2 linked regions of the Massilia sp. METH4 genome follow. Each later gene encodes a partner of the first gene's protein in a complex. Links are inferred from orthologs where the notes say so. Each region holds a gene or a part of one and is shown in the gene's direction. Other genes may lie near its edges.

Evidence for each region.
Region 2: the proteins of V6Z91_RS01950 (region 1) and pnp are in contact, whole or in part, in a cryo-EM structure (PDB 9QH0), measured with the Escherichia coli proteins. The link is inferred for Massilia sp. METH4 from one-to-one orthologs.

The regions. Positions count from the first base shown.
Region 1 is NZ_CP146614.1:418,676-424,919, forward strand. The notes cover bases 116-3,958. They hold V6Z91_RS01950 (Rne/Rng family ribonuclease), read left to right. Parts: upstream 116-467; coding sequence 468-3,758; downstream 3,759-3,958. Other genes in these bases: chrA (chromate efflux transporter), read left to right, coding at 3,805-3,958. Outside these bases: more of chrA, read left to right, coding at 3,959-5,136; GTP 3',8-cyclase MoaA, read left to right, coding at 5,177-6,244. UniProt on the Escherichia coli protein: Endoribonuclease that plays a central role in RNA processing and decay. Required for the maturation of 5S and 16S rRNAs and the majority of tRNAs. Also involved in the degradation of most mRNAs.
Region 2 is NZ_CP146614.1:6,853,979-6,861,346, reverse strand. Bases 2,051-5,026 are described here. They hold pnp (polyribonucleotide nucleotidyltransferase), read left to right. Parts: upstream 2,051-2,467; coding sequence 2,468-4,585; downstream 4,586-5,026. Other genes in these bases: V6Z91_RS29805 (zinc ribbon domain-containing protein), read left to right, coding at 4,717-5,026; rpsO (30S ribosomal protein S15), read left to right, coding at 2,051-2,246. Also shown: V6Z91_RS29825 (2-isopropylmalate synthase), read left to right, coding at 1-1,228; V6Z91_RS29820 (hypothetical protein), read right to left, coding at 1,316-1,816; more of rpsO, read left to right, coding at 1,977-2,050; more of V6Z91_RS29805, read left to right, coding at 5,027-5,763; V6Z91_RS29800 (methyl-accepting chemotaxis protein), read right to left, coding at 5,890-7,368. UniProt on the Escherichia coli protein: Involved in mRNA degradation. Catalyzes the phosphorolysis of single-stranded polyribonucleotides processively in the 3'- to 5'-direction. Also involved, along with RNase II, in tRNA processing.

The DNA.
Region 1 (6,244 bases):
AACGTATACGCACATGCGTGCACGGATCAGGGTGGCGACCACTGTTGTCATCGGGTTGGTGGGCGGATGTTGGAATTAGATTGGCTGGATCGTTAGGATGAATCCGGCAAGCAAGCACAGAGTCGTTGCTTGCCGGTTTGATGGAGCTGATAACGCTTGCCGTTTTCGCCAGGCACCACACAAGATGGCCTGGCTCGACCAATTGCGCACGCCCGCATTCTCCGCGGCCTTCCGTTGCGATTTTTTCATCGCAATCGGCCGGACAGGATGAGTTGCAGGTGGTGCGAACTCGGCATGACGATCGGCCTCATGCGCCCACTGCGGCAGCTGCGCCTGCGCGCTGCCGCACGACGAGGCATTTCCCCGCAGCCTCCTTAGTTCCCGCGTATATCCTTGTACGGTTGCCGCTCATGCCTCACGAGCGTGGGCGGCGCATTTGGCCGAAGGGTCGCGGAGTCAAATAAAAAATGAAACGCATGTTGTTCAACGCTACGCAGCAGGAAGAGCTGCGCGTAGCCATTGTCGATGGACAGAAACTGATCGACATCGACATCGAAACCGCCGGACGCGAGCAACGCAAGTCCAATATCTACAAAGGCGTCATCACCCGCATCGAACCGTCGCTCGAAGCCTGCTTCGTCAGCTATGGCGAAGACCGCCACGGTTTCCTGCCGTTCAAGGAAGTGGCCCGCAGCTATTTCCGTGAAGGCATCGACGTACGCAACGCCACCATCAAGGATGCGCTGCGCGAAGGCCAGGAAATCGTCGTCCAGGTGGAAAAGGAAGAGCGCGGCAACAAGGGCGCGGCGCTGACCTCGTTCATCTCGCTGGCCGGCCGCTACCTGGTGCTGATGCCGAATAACCCGCGCGGCGGCGGCGTCTCGCGCCGTGTCGAAGGCGAGGAACGCCAGGAACTGCGCGAAACGATGGACAAGCTGGACTTGCCGCAGGGCATGTCCGTGATCGCCCGCACCGCCGGCATCGGCCGCACCGTGGAAGAGCTGCAGTGGGACTTGAACTACCTGATGCAGCTGTGGCGTGCCATCGAAGGCGCGTCCAAGGCCGCCTCCGGCGCCTTCCTGATCTACCAGGAATCGTCGCTCGTGATCCGCGCGATCCGCGACTACTTCCAGCCGGATATCGGCGAGATCCTGATCGATACGGACGAGATCTACGAACAAGCGCACCAGTTCATGAGCCACGTGATGCCCGACATGGTGCACCGCGTGAAGCGCTACAGCGATGACGTGCCGCTGTTCTCCCGGTTCCAGATCGAACACCAGATCGAAACGGCCTACAGCCGCACGGTGCCCCTGCCTTCCGGCGGCGCCATCGTGATCGACCACACCGAAGCGCTGGTTTCCGTGGACGTCAACTCGGCCCGCGCCACCCGCGGTTCCGACATCGAAACCACCGCCTTCCACACCAACTGCGAAGCGGCCGAGGAAGTGGCCCGCCAGCTGCGCCTGCGCGACCTGGGCGGCCTGATCGTGATCGACTTCATCGACATGGAAGTGTCGAAGAACCAGCGCGAAGTGGAACAGCGCCTGAAGGACGCGCTGCACCATGACCGTGCACGCGTGCAGATGGGCAAGATCTCCCGCTTCGGCCTGATGGAACTGTCGCGCCAGCGCCTGCGCCCATCGCTGTCCGAAGGCTCGCACGTGACTTGCCCGCGCTGCTCTGGCACCGGCCATATCCGTGATACCGACTCGTCCGCCCTGCAGGTGCTGCGCATCATCCAGGAAGAGGCGATGAAGGAAAACAGCGCCGCCATCCACGTGCAGGTGCCGGTCGACGTGGCCGCCTTCCTGCTCAACGAGAAGCGCGGCGAGGTGCTCAAGATCGAGAACCGCCACCGCATCACCGTGATCCTGGTGCCGAACAAGCACCTGGACACGCCGCACTACAAGCTCGAGCGCATCAAGCACGACGATCCGCGCCTGGAAGACGTGGCCGCCAGCTACACGATGGCCGAGCAGGCCGAGACGGACATGTCGTTCGCCAAGCGCCAGAAGGAAGAGCAGAAGCCGCGCCAGGAAGCCGTCGTCAAGACGATCACGCCGAGCCAGCCGGCCCCGATGGTGGACCGCACCCCGGCGCCCGCGCCGGTACAGCCGGCCGCACCGGCACCGGTGGCCGCCCCGGCACCGGCCGAAAAAGGTTTCTTCGCCAAGCTGGTCTCCTTCTTCACCGGCAAGACCGAGGAACCGGCTCCGCCGGCCGCCCCGGCCATCGTGACGAAGCCGGCCGCCGCCGCACCGGCCGAGCGCGCCGACAAGAACGCCCGTGCACCGCGCGCCCGTCCGCCACGCGGTCCCAAGGAACCACGCGAGGAGGCCGTGAAACCGGCTGCGGAAGCCCGCCCGGCCCGTCCGCCGCGCCCACCGCGCGAACCGCGTGAAAAATTGGAAAAAGGCGTGGAAAAAGGCCTGGAGAAATCCGTGGACAAGGCCGAGACCGCCGAAGCTGCCGTGACGCCGCGCCCCGAACGCGCGGAACGCCCGGAACGGGCCGAGCGAGCGCAGCGCGAACCGCGCGAAGCCCGCCCGCCGCGCGAGCCGCGCGAACCGAAAGCCCAGCCGGCCGAAGCGAAAGCCGAGGAACTGGCGCTGGCCGCGGCCGGCGTCGGCCCGGTCGGCACCGGCACGGCGGCGGCTCCTGTTGCGCCCGCCACCGAAGCTCCCGGCCTGGTGAAATCGACCGGCAACACGGGACCGGAAGGCGATGAGCTGGAAGCGGGTGAAGGCGGCGACGAACCGCGCCGCCGCCGCCGTCGTGGCGGCCGCAACCGTAATCGCCGCGAGCGTGAAGGCGCCGAAGGCGAAGTGATGGAGGCAGGCGACGAGTTCGCCGCTGCCGAGGGCGACGCCATCAAGTCCGTCACCGCCACCGTCGTGGCCGAGGATGCCGAAGCCGGCGCCCGCGAAGCAGCGGCCGCACCGGTCGAAGCGCCGAAGGCGCCGGCCCAGCCGGAGCCGGTGGCTGCCGCCGCTGCCGCGATCGAGGCTGTCGAGCATGCCCCTGCCGTGGAACCGGCCCAGCGCACGGCTGCGGCCGAGGTGGCTCCGGCGGCCGCGGAAGCGGTGCAGCCGGCCCAGGCTGCCGAAACCCTGCCTGTCGAGGCGGAACCTGTGGCGATCGAACCGGCCGAAGCGGAAATCGTCCAGGCACCGGCCGCCGAACCGCTGCCGCCCGTAACTGCGCAAGCGGCCCCGGCGGAAGTGGTGGCTCAGCAGGCACCCGCTGCCGCAGCGCCGGCCCCCGTCGCCATCGAACCGGCCGAAGCGGAAATCGTGCAGGCTCCGGCCGCCGAACCGCTGCCGCCGGCCGCCCCCCACGCACCGGCCCAGGAAACGCCGGCCACCGCGCCCGCCGCCGCCGCCGATGTGTTGCCGGTCGTGGAAACCGCGGTCGTCGTGCCGGCCGCCGCCGAGATTGCAACGGTAGAGGCGGTTTCCGCCGAAGCCGTGGCAACCCAGCCGATACCGGTCGCCGCGCCGGCCGCGCAGCCTGCTCCTGCTCCTGCCCCGGCCGCGCAGCCTGCTCCTGCTCCTGCTCCTGCCCCGGCAGCGACAGACCTGCAGGCGGTCCTGGCGGCTGCAGGCCTGCAGATGGCCGCGACCGATCCGGCCAAGCTGCGGGCCGCCCAGGAAGCGGCGGCACACGCAGAGCCGCCGGTCCGGGTACGCCGCACCCGCAAGCCCGCCCCGCCAGTCTCCGACGAGCCGCTGGTGCAGGTGGATACCCGACGCTGATCGCAGCCATTGAAAAGGGAAGCCACGGCTTCCCTTTTTTTTCGCCATGCCCCCTGCCCCCTCTTTCTCTACCGCGCTGCGCTACTGGCTGAAGCTGGGCTTCATCAGCTTTGGCGGCCCGGCCGGCCAGATCGCGATGATGCATGCCGAGCTCGTGGAGCGGCGCCGCTGGGTTTCCGAGCAGCGCTTCCTGCATGCGTTGAACTATTGCATGTTGCTGCCGGGGCCGGAGGCCACGCAGCTGGCCGTCTACATCGGCTGGTTGCTGCACCGGGCACGCGGCGGCATCGCGGCCGGCGTGCTGTTCCTGCTGCCCTCGCTGCTGATCCTGATGGGGCTGGCTTGGATCTACCTCGCGTTCGGCCACCTGCCCGCCATCGCGGCGGTGCTGTATGGTATCAAGCCAGCCGTCGTGGCGCTCGTGCTCGCTGCCACGTGGCGCATCGGGCGGCGCACGCTGAAGAATGCCCTGCTCGCAGGCCTGGCCTGTGCCGCCTTCCTGGCCATCATGCTGGACGTGCCCTTCCCGGCGGTCGTGCTGGGCGCGGCCGTGCTCGGCTGGCTCGGCGCGCGGCAGCGGCCGGAAGCATTCATGCCGGGGGCACCCGGCCACACGAAGGCATCATCGACGCTCCGGGGCGCCGTGATCGACGACCATACGCCAACGCCGCCGCATGCCCGCTTCACATGGGGCAAGCTTGCCGCCGCCTCCGCCTTGGGCGTGGCCATCATGGCGGCCAGCTGGCTGGCCGTGGCAGCGCTGACGGGCCTGACCAATCCACTCGCGCAGATGGGCTGGTTCTTCACGAAAGCCGCGCTGCTCACGTTCGGCGGCGCCTATGCGGTGCTGCCGTACGTTTACCAGGGCGGCGTGGAAACCCACGGCTGGCTGACGGCGGCACAGATGATCGACGGCCTGGCGCTGGGCGAGACCACGCCCGGCCCGCTGATCATGGTGAACGCCTTCGTGGGTTTCGTCGGCGGCTGGACACACCTGGTGCTGGGCAACCCGGTCGCATCCGGCATGGCGGGCGCGTTTGTCGCCGCCTGGTTCACGTTCGTGCCCTCGTTCATCTTCATCCTGGCCGGCGGGCCACTCGTGGAAGCCACGCGCGGCAATATCCGCATGACGGCGCCGCTGACGGCCATCTCGGCCGCCGTGGTCGGCGTGATCGCCAGCCTGGCCGTTTTCTTCGGCAATCACGTGTTCCATGGCGGGGGGCAGTGGGATTGGGCCGCGGTGGCGATCGCCGCGGTGGCCGCCTGGGCGTTGTTGCGGTGGCAAACGGGCCCCGTAAAGTTGCTCGCGGGCTGTGCGATCGTCGGCCTCGTGCTACATTACGCCTTTGGAATCAATGCCTTAGTGCAGTTTAAATAATACTGCCCAGTTAATCCGCTCGATGAGCATAGTTGAGTAAATGACCGAAAAGATCATCATCCTGTCCGATGGCCGCAGCCGGCCGCCGGCGATCCCGGCGTCGATCGAAGCGCCCACCGGGGAAGTGCGCGATCGCCTGGCGCGGCCCCTGCGCGACCTGCGCATCTCGATCACGGACCGCTGCAACTTCCGTTGCGTGTATTGCATGCCGAAGGAAGTGTTCGACAAGGATTACCAGTACCTGCCCCACTCCTCGCTGCTCACGTTCGAGGAAATCACGCGCGTGGCGCGCCAGTTCGTGGCCCACGGCGTGGAAAAGATCCGCCTCACGGGTGGCGAACCCCTGCTGCGCAAGAATATCGAACGGCTGATCGAGATGCTGGCCGCGCTGCGCACCGTTGACGGCAAGCCGCTCGACCTGACGCTGACGACGAACGGCTCGCTGCTGGCCCGCAAGGCGAAGGCGCTGAAGGATGCCGGCCTGCAGCGGGTAACGGTATCGCTGGACGCCCTGGACGACGCGACGTTCCGCGCCATGAATGACGTGGACTTCGCCGTCGCCGACGTGCTGGACGGCATCGAAGCCGCCCACGCGGCGGGCCTGGGGCCCATCAAGGTCAATATGGTCGTCAAGGCCGGCACCAACGAGCAGGAAATCCTGCCGATGGCGCGACACTTCCACGGCTCGCCACACATCCTGCGCTTCATCGAGTTCATGGACGTGGGTGCCTCGAACGGCTGGAATATGAAGGATGTGATTCCCTCGGCCGAGATCGTGCGCCGGATCGGCGCCGAATTGCCGCTGGTGCAGGCCGACCCGAACTACACGGGCGAAACGGCGGCGCGCTGGCGCTATGCCGATGGCGGCGGCGAGATCGGCGTCATTTCCAGCGTGACGCAGGCGTTTTGCCGCGACTGCACGCGGGCCCGCCTGTCCACCGAGGGCAAGCTGTACACCTGCCTGTTCGCTACCCAGGGCCACGACTTGCGTGCCCTGCTGCGCGAAGGCCGCAGCGACGAAGAGCTGGCCGGGGCGATCGGCGCCCTGTGGCAGGCCCGCGGCGATCGCTATTCGGAACTGCGCACGATCAATACGGACGGATTGCCG
Region 2 (7,368 bases), 6.4 Mb from region 1 along the record:
GCACATGAAGATGAAGCTGCGTATGGAACCGGAACAGGTGCTGGAGCAGGCCACGCAGGCCATCCGTTTCGCCCGCCGCTTCACGGACGACATCGAATTCTCCCCGGAGGACGGCAGCCGCTCGGAAGAGGATTTCCTGTGCCGCGTGCTGGAAACGGTGATCGCCGAGGGGGCAACCACGATCAACTTCCCCGACACCGTCGGCTACGCCGTGCCGGAACTGTTCGGCGAGACGATTCGCCGGCTGCGCGAGCGGATCCCCAATTCCGACAAGGCCATCTGGTCGGTGCACTGCCACAACGACCTGGGCCTGGCGGTGGCCAATTCGCTGGCCGGCGTGATGATCGGCGGCGCGCGGCAGGTCGAGTGCACCATCAATGGCCTGGGCGAGCGGGCCGGCAATACGGCGCTGGAAGAAGTGGTGATGGCGCTGCGCACGCGCAGCGGTTACTACAACCTGGAATGCGGCATCGATACGACGCAGATCGTGCCGGCCTCGAAGATGGTGTCGCAGATTACCGGCTTCGCCGTACAGCCGAACAAGGCGGTCGTTGGCGCCAACGCGTTCGCGCACGCTTCGGGCATCCACCAGGACGGCATCCTGAAGGCGCGCGAAACCTACGAGATCATGCGCGCCGAGGACGTTGGCTGGACGGCCAACAAGATCGTGCTGGGCAAGCTGTCGGGCCGCAACGCGTTCAAGCAGCGCTTGCAGGAATTGGGTATCGAGCTCGATTCGGAAGCGGATGTCAACGCGGCCTTTGCCCGCTTCAAGGACCTGGCCGACCGCAAGGCGGAGATCTTCGACGAGGACATCATGGCGCTCGTCTCTACCGAGGAGCGGGAAGAGGGCGAGCACTACCGGCTGGTGTCGCTGTCCCAGCGCAGCGAAACGGGAGAAATGCCGCATGCGCGCGTGGTGTTCGCGATGGGCGAGCGCGAGGTGGTGTGCGAGGGCAGTGGCGACGGCCCGGTCGATTCGATCGTCAACGCGATCGAAAGCGAGGCGAGGAGCGGCGCCGAGCTGGTGCTGTTCTCGATCGCCGCGATCAGCCCCAGCTCGCAGTCGCAAGGCGAGGTGACCATGCGGCTGTCGCAGGCCGGGCGCATCGTCAACGGCGTGGGCGCCGATCCGGATATCGTGGTGGCTTCCGCCAAGGCCTACCTCGCCGCGCTCAACAAGCTGCATGCGAAGGAGCGGGTGAATCCGCAGACGGAGCGGATCTAGCTCGCGGTGGATGAGTTTTGGTGTCGGACACCATTTCCGGAAAGAGCCCCGGAAATGGTGTGCGACACCAGCGACGGCGGTGGTTTTCTAGAAAAACCCTTCCCGATGATCCCGCATCGGGTCCGGCCCCGCCATCATCTCCCTGACCTTGCCATCCCGGCTGAAGTGGATGTGCATCATGGAATCCCACACACCCGACTGTTTATAGCGGTAGCTCCACACCTCCAGCTCGCGCCGCGACAGGTAGGAAGTCTCGGCCGGGTGCCCGAACGTATGCAGGATCGACGTCTTGTCGTCCACGCCCAGTTTCACGCCGGCGAATTTTTCGTCGGTCAGCACCTGTTCATACGAGCGCAGCCGGCCGTCGGCGCCGTAGCGGGCCATCCAGGTGTACTGGCCGAAGGCGCCGGCGCCGTACTCGTCGATCGTTTCGCCGCCAGTGGTGAAGCGGGCGCTGGGCTGGCCCAGGCGCGCCTGCACCGCGGCCATCGGCTCGCCCGGCTGCGGCGGCGGCCCGAATGCGCAGCCGGCCAGCAGCAGGGCCGAGGCGGCGCCGAGAATTGTCGGAATGATCAGCTTTTTCATCATGCCCCCATGATACGTTGAATAATTCTAGACAGAAGGCGGTACACGCCGCGCGAATTCCGTTATACTTGCGGGCCTGTCCTTTCGGGCAGGCATATTCATTTATCGTAATTCACGATGTGCAGGGTCCCGTACTCCGCATATCGCATGTGAAAGGTGCATCATGACTGTAGAAAACATCAACAAGGCCGCGATCATCGCGGACAACGCACGTGGCCAGAACGACACGGGCTCCCCGGAAGTGCAAGTTGCGCTGCTGACCGCACGCATCAACGAGCTGAACAGCCACTTCAAGGAGCACACCAAGGATCACCACTCCCGTCGTGGCCTGATCAAGATGGTCAACCGTCGTAAGAGCCTGCTGGCTTACCTGAAGGACAAGGATGCCAACCGCTACCGCGACCTGATCGCCAAGCTCGGCCTGCGTAAGTAATCTTTGCGGCACCGGTTTTAGCCAAATGCCTGCGCCAGTTCGCTGTCGCGGGCATTTTGTCTTTTTGGAGTGTTAAAAAATTTCCAACTGGAATTAACACTTTGGCGAGCAGTAGAGCAGCGAAATAGTAGAGCAATAAGGTGGCGGGCATCAGCCGGTCGCCTGTGGTGAGGTGAACGACAGCGCCTGAAAATCTGTCGGCAAATAGAAAGGGATTACCCATGTTTAACAAAGTTACGAAAACCTTCCAGTACGGCCAACATACCGTGACCCTGGAAACCGGCGAGATCGCTCGCCAGGCCTCGGGCGCGGTCATGGTGTCGATGGACGACACCGTCGTGCTGGCGACCGTGGTGGCGCGCAAGGATGCGAAGCCCGGCCAGGATTTCTTCCCGCTGACGGTCGACTACATTGAAAAGACCTATGCAGCCGGCAAGATTCCCGGTGGCTTCTTCAAGCGCGAAGGCCGTCCGTCGGAGAAGGAGACGCTGACGTCCCGCCTGATCGACCGGCCGATCCGCCCGTTGTTCCCGGAAGGTTACATGAACGAGGTGCAGGTCATCATCCACGTTCTGTCGGTTAATCCCGAAATCGACCCGGACATCGCTTCGATGATCGGCGCGTCCGCCGCCCTGTGCGTGGCCGGCGTGCCGTTCAACGGCCCGATCGGCGCCGCCCGTGTGGGTTACGCCAACGGCCAGTACATCCTGAACCCGACCACGACCCAGTTGAAAACGTCCGAGATGGACCTGGTGGTGGCCGGTACCGAAACCGCCGTGCTGATGGTGGAATCGGAAGCCAAGCAACTGTCGGAAGAAGTAATGCTGGGCGGCGTGGTGTACGGCCACGAGCAGATGAAGGCCGTCATCGACGCGATCCACGAACTGGTGGAAGAAGGCGGCAAGCCGGAAATGGAATGGGTCCCGCCCGCCAAGAACGAGCCGCTGATCGCCAAGGTCGCGCAGTTCGCCGAAGCCAAGATCAACGCGGCTTACCAGATCAAGGTCAAGCAGTCCCGCCAGGAAGCCCTGCGCGCGATGCACGATCAGGTGATCGCCGACCTGGCAGCCGATGCGGCGGCCAACGGCGTCGAGGCACCGGATTCGGTCGAAGTGGGCAATATCCTGTTCGACATGGAAGCCAAGGTCGTGCGTTCGCAGATCCTGAACGGCGAGCCGCGCATTGACGGCCGCGACACCCGCACGGTGCGCCCGATCGCGATCCGCACTTCGGTGCTGCCGCGTACCCACGGTTCGGCACTGTTCACGCGCGGCGAAACGCAGGCGCTGGTCGTGGCGACGCTGGGCACCGCTCGCGATTCCCAGAAGATCGACGCGCTGATGGGCGAGTATACCGACGACTTCATGCTTCACTACAACATGCCGCCGTTCGCCACCGGTGAAACGGGCCGCGTGGGCACGCCGAAGCGTCGCGAAGTGGGTCACGGCCGCCTGGCCAAGCGCGCCCTGGTTGCCGCGCTGCCTTCGCCGGAAGAGTTCAGCTACTCCGTGCGCCTGGTCTCCGAGATCACCGAATCGAACGGTTCCTCGTCGATGGCTTCCGTCTGCGGCGGCTGCCTGGCGCTGATGGATGCCGGCGTGCCGATGAAGGCGCACGTGGCCGGCATCGCCATGGGCCTGATCAAGGAAGGCGGCAAGTTCGCCGTGCTGTCCGACATCCTGGGTGACGAAGACCACCTGGGCGACATGGACTTCAAGGTGGCCGGCACCGCCAACGGCATCACGGCGCTGCAGATGGACATCAAGATCCAGGGCATCACCAAGGAAATCATGCAGGTCGCGCTGGCTCAGGCCAAGGAAGGCCGCCAGCATATCTTGGGCGAGATGCAGAAGGCGATGCCGCACGTGAAGACGGAACTGTCCGACTTCGCGCCGCGCCTCATCACCATCAAGATCAACCCCGAGAAGATCCGCGACGTGATCGGCAAGGGCGGCGCGGTGATCCGCGCGCTGACCGAGGAAACCGGCACGCAGATCGACATCACCGACGAAGGCATCGTCACCATCGCCTCCGTCGATGCCGCCGCCGGCCAGGAAGCCAAGCGCCGCATCGAAGAGCTGACCGCATCGGTCGAAGTGGGCAAGACCTACGACGGTACCGTGCTCAAGCTGCTGGACTTCGGCGCGATCGTGCAAGTCATGCCGGGCAAGGATGGCCTGCTGCACATCTCGCAGATTGCCAACGAGCGCGTGAACGCCGTGGCCGACTACCTGAAGGAAGGCCAGCAGGTGCGCGTGAAAGTCCTGGAAACGGACGATCGCGGCCGCCTGAAGCTGTCCATGAAGGCTGCCGCGGAAGAAGGCGCGGCTGCCAAGTAAGCACCGTTCGCTTCAGCGATGAAAACCGCCGTGCGCAAGCCCGGCGGTTTTTTTTTTAGAGTATTGCCACAGCATCGCGCCGGCGAAAGCCGCTATGCTCCGTTCCGGTCCAACTTACCGGGAGCATCACGATGAGCAAAGCACTTCGCCTCTCCGAAAAATGGTTCCAGCGCGGCTTGTGGATCGTCGCGCTGCTGTTCGCCGGCTTCCTGATCGGCCTTGGCGGCAAGGTGGTCGACAACCTGAATCTGGTCGAGGAACCGATCGAACTGGTCCAGTTCATCGATCCCGCCAAACTGGCGGCGGTCCACGAAACGATCCGCGCCACCGACCGCAGGGAAGAGGATGCCCGCAAGGCCCTCGAACAGGCGGAGCAGCAGCATCGCGTGACCAAGGCGAACACGGAATCGGCGCGCGACACCTTCAACAACTGGCTCTCGACCCGCCACGCGACGGCGCGCCCCGACCAGGACCCCGAGCTCATCGCGCGCACGCGCCAGCTCGACGACCTGGCGGCAAGGGAGCGCAAGGCGCTGGGCGAAGTGGAACAGCAGCAGCAGGTGCGCCTGAATGCGCGCCAGGCGAGCGAGGCTGCCTACGAACAGTTGCATGCGCTGGAACGCGCGGCGCAGGCGCCCCTCGAAAAAGCCCAGCACCTGCGCGAGCTGCGCATCTTCGCCTACCGCCTGGCCCTGACCTTGCCCCTGCTGTTGGCAGCAGGCTGGCTGTGGAAGCACAAGCGCAAGAGCACGTGGTGGCCCTTCGTGTGGGGCTTCATCTTCTTCGCGCTGTTTGCCTTCTTCGTCGAACTCGTGCCTTACCTGCCGAGCTATGGCGGCTATGTCCGCTACGTGGTCGGTATCCTGCTCACGGTGGTCGTCGGCCGGCAAGCCATCCTCGGCCTGCAGCGCTACCTGGAGCGGCAAAAGGCGGCCGAGGCGCTGCCCGACACGCAGCGCCGCGAGAACCTGGGCTACGACATCGCCATGGCGCGCATGGCCAAGAGCGTGTGCCCCGGCTGCGAGCGCCAGGTGGACTTGAAGGACACGAAAATCGACTTTTGCCCGCACTGCGGGATCGGGCTGTTCAACCGATGCGTGGCTTGCGAGGCGCGCAAGAATGCGTTCACGCGGTTTTGCTATGCCTGCGGGACACAGGCCGCCGCACCCAAGGCATGAACGCGGCACAAGCACCACGACCAGTGTTGTAAAAAATCGGGGACTGTCCCCGTTGGGGAAGCGCCACACAAAGTGTTGTAAAAATTTGGGGACTGTCCCCAAATTCTTACAACGGTGATTGGGCGATTACTGCCAGGCCAGCTGCGCGGCCGAGTGCGCGACGGCAGGGCGCTTGAGCGGCGCGGCGGCGTGGCCCGATGCCTGCTGTTCCAGCCGGAACACGCTCACCGTCTCCTCCAGCGTGGCGGCCTGTTCCTGCAGGGCGCCCGCGGCGGCGGCGGCTTCCTCGACCAGGGCGGCGTTCTGCTGCGTCACCTGGTCCATCTGTGTGACGGCATCGTTGATCAGGTCGATGCCCGAGCTTTGCTCGGACGTGGCGGACATGATTTCCGTCATGATGCCCGCCACGCGGGCGATGCTCGTCACGATCTCGTTCATCGTCGTGCCGGCCTGGCCGACGAGGGTGGAACCCGCTTCCACGCTGGCTACCGAGTTGTCGATCAACTCCTTGATTTCCTTGGCGGCGGCGGCCGAGCGCTGGGCCAGCGTGCGCACTTCGCTGGCCACGACGGCGAAGCCGCGCCCCTGCTCGCCGGCACGCGCCGCTTCCACGGCGGCATTCAGCGCCAGGATATTGGTCTGGAAGGCGATGCCGTCGATGACGGCGATGATGTCCTCGATCTTCTTCGACGACGTGGTGATGGCACCCATCGTATCGACGACCCGGGCCACGATCTGGCCGCCCTGTTGCGCTACCTGCGACGCGGTGGCGGCCATGTCGCTGGCCTGGCGCGCGTTGTCGGCGTTCTGGCGCACGGTCGACGTCAGCTCTTCCAGCGACGACGCGGTTTCCTCCAGGCTGGCCGCCTGCTGTTCGGTGCGGCGCGACAGGTCGAGGTTGCCGTCGGCGATTTCGTTGCTGGCCACGGCGATCGAGCTGCTGCCTTCGCGCACGGTGCGCACCGTGTCGGCGAGCTTTTGCTGCATGGTGGCCAGGCCCTTCATCAGCGTGCCCATTTCGTCATGGCGCTTCACGTCGACGCGGCGCGACAGGTCGCCGGCGGACATCGCGTCGAAGTGTTCGAGCGCTTCGCGCAGCGGGCCCATGATGGCGCGCACCAGGGTCACGCAAGCGACCACGATCAGTGCGATGCCGGCGATGATGGCGCCGATGGACAGGGCCATCACGGTGCCGTACAGGCGCTGGCTCGCTTCGAAGCTGTGCTTCGCGGTGGCGAGCTGGTAGTCGTCGAGCTTGTCCGACGCGTCGCTGTAGGCGGAGTACAGCGCCTGCATGTCCTTCATCACGATCTGGTCGATGCGCGCGGCGTCCTTGGCGAGAAGCGCCTGCTCCAGCGCGTGCAGGCCATTGTCGACCAACGCCTTGCGCGTGGCGCCCACCTTGTCAGACAGCGCTTTTTCTTCCGCATCCTGTTCGAGGGACAGGTAACGCTGCCACGCCTCGTCCGACTTGGCCAGGAAGTCGTTGGCGCGCTTGAGCAGCGCCGGCACGTCCGGCGAATCGGGGTGGAACACCGCACGGTCGTGCACCAGGCGCGCACGCGTCAGCAACAGCTTGGAATCGGAGGTGGCCTGCGACGAGAC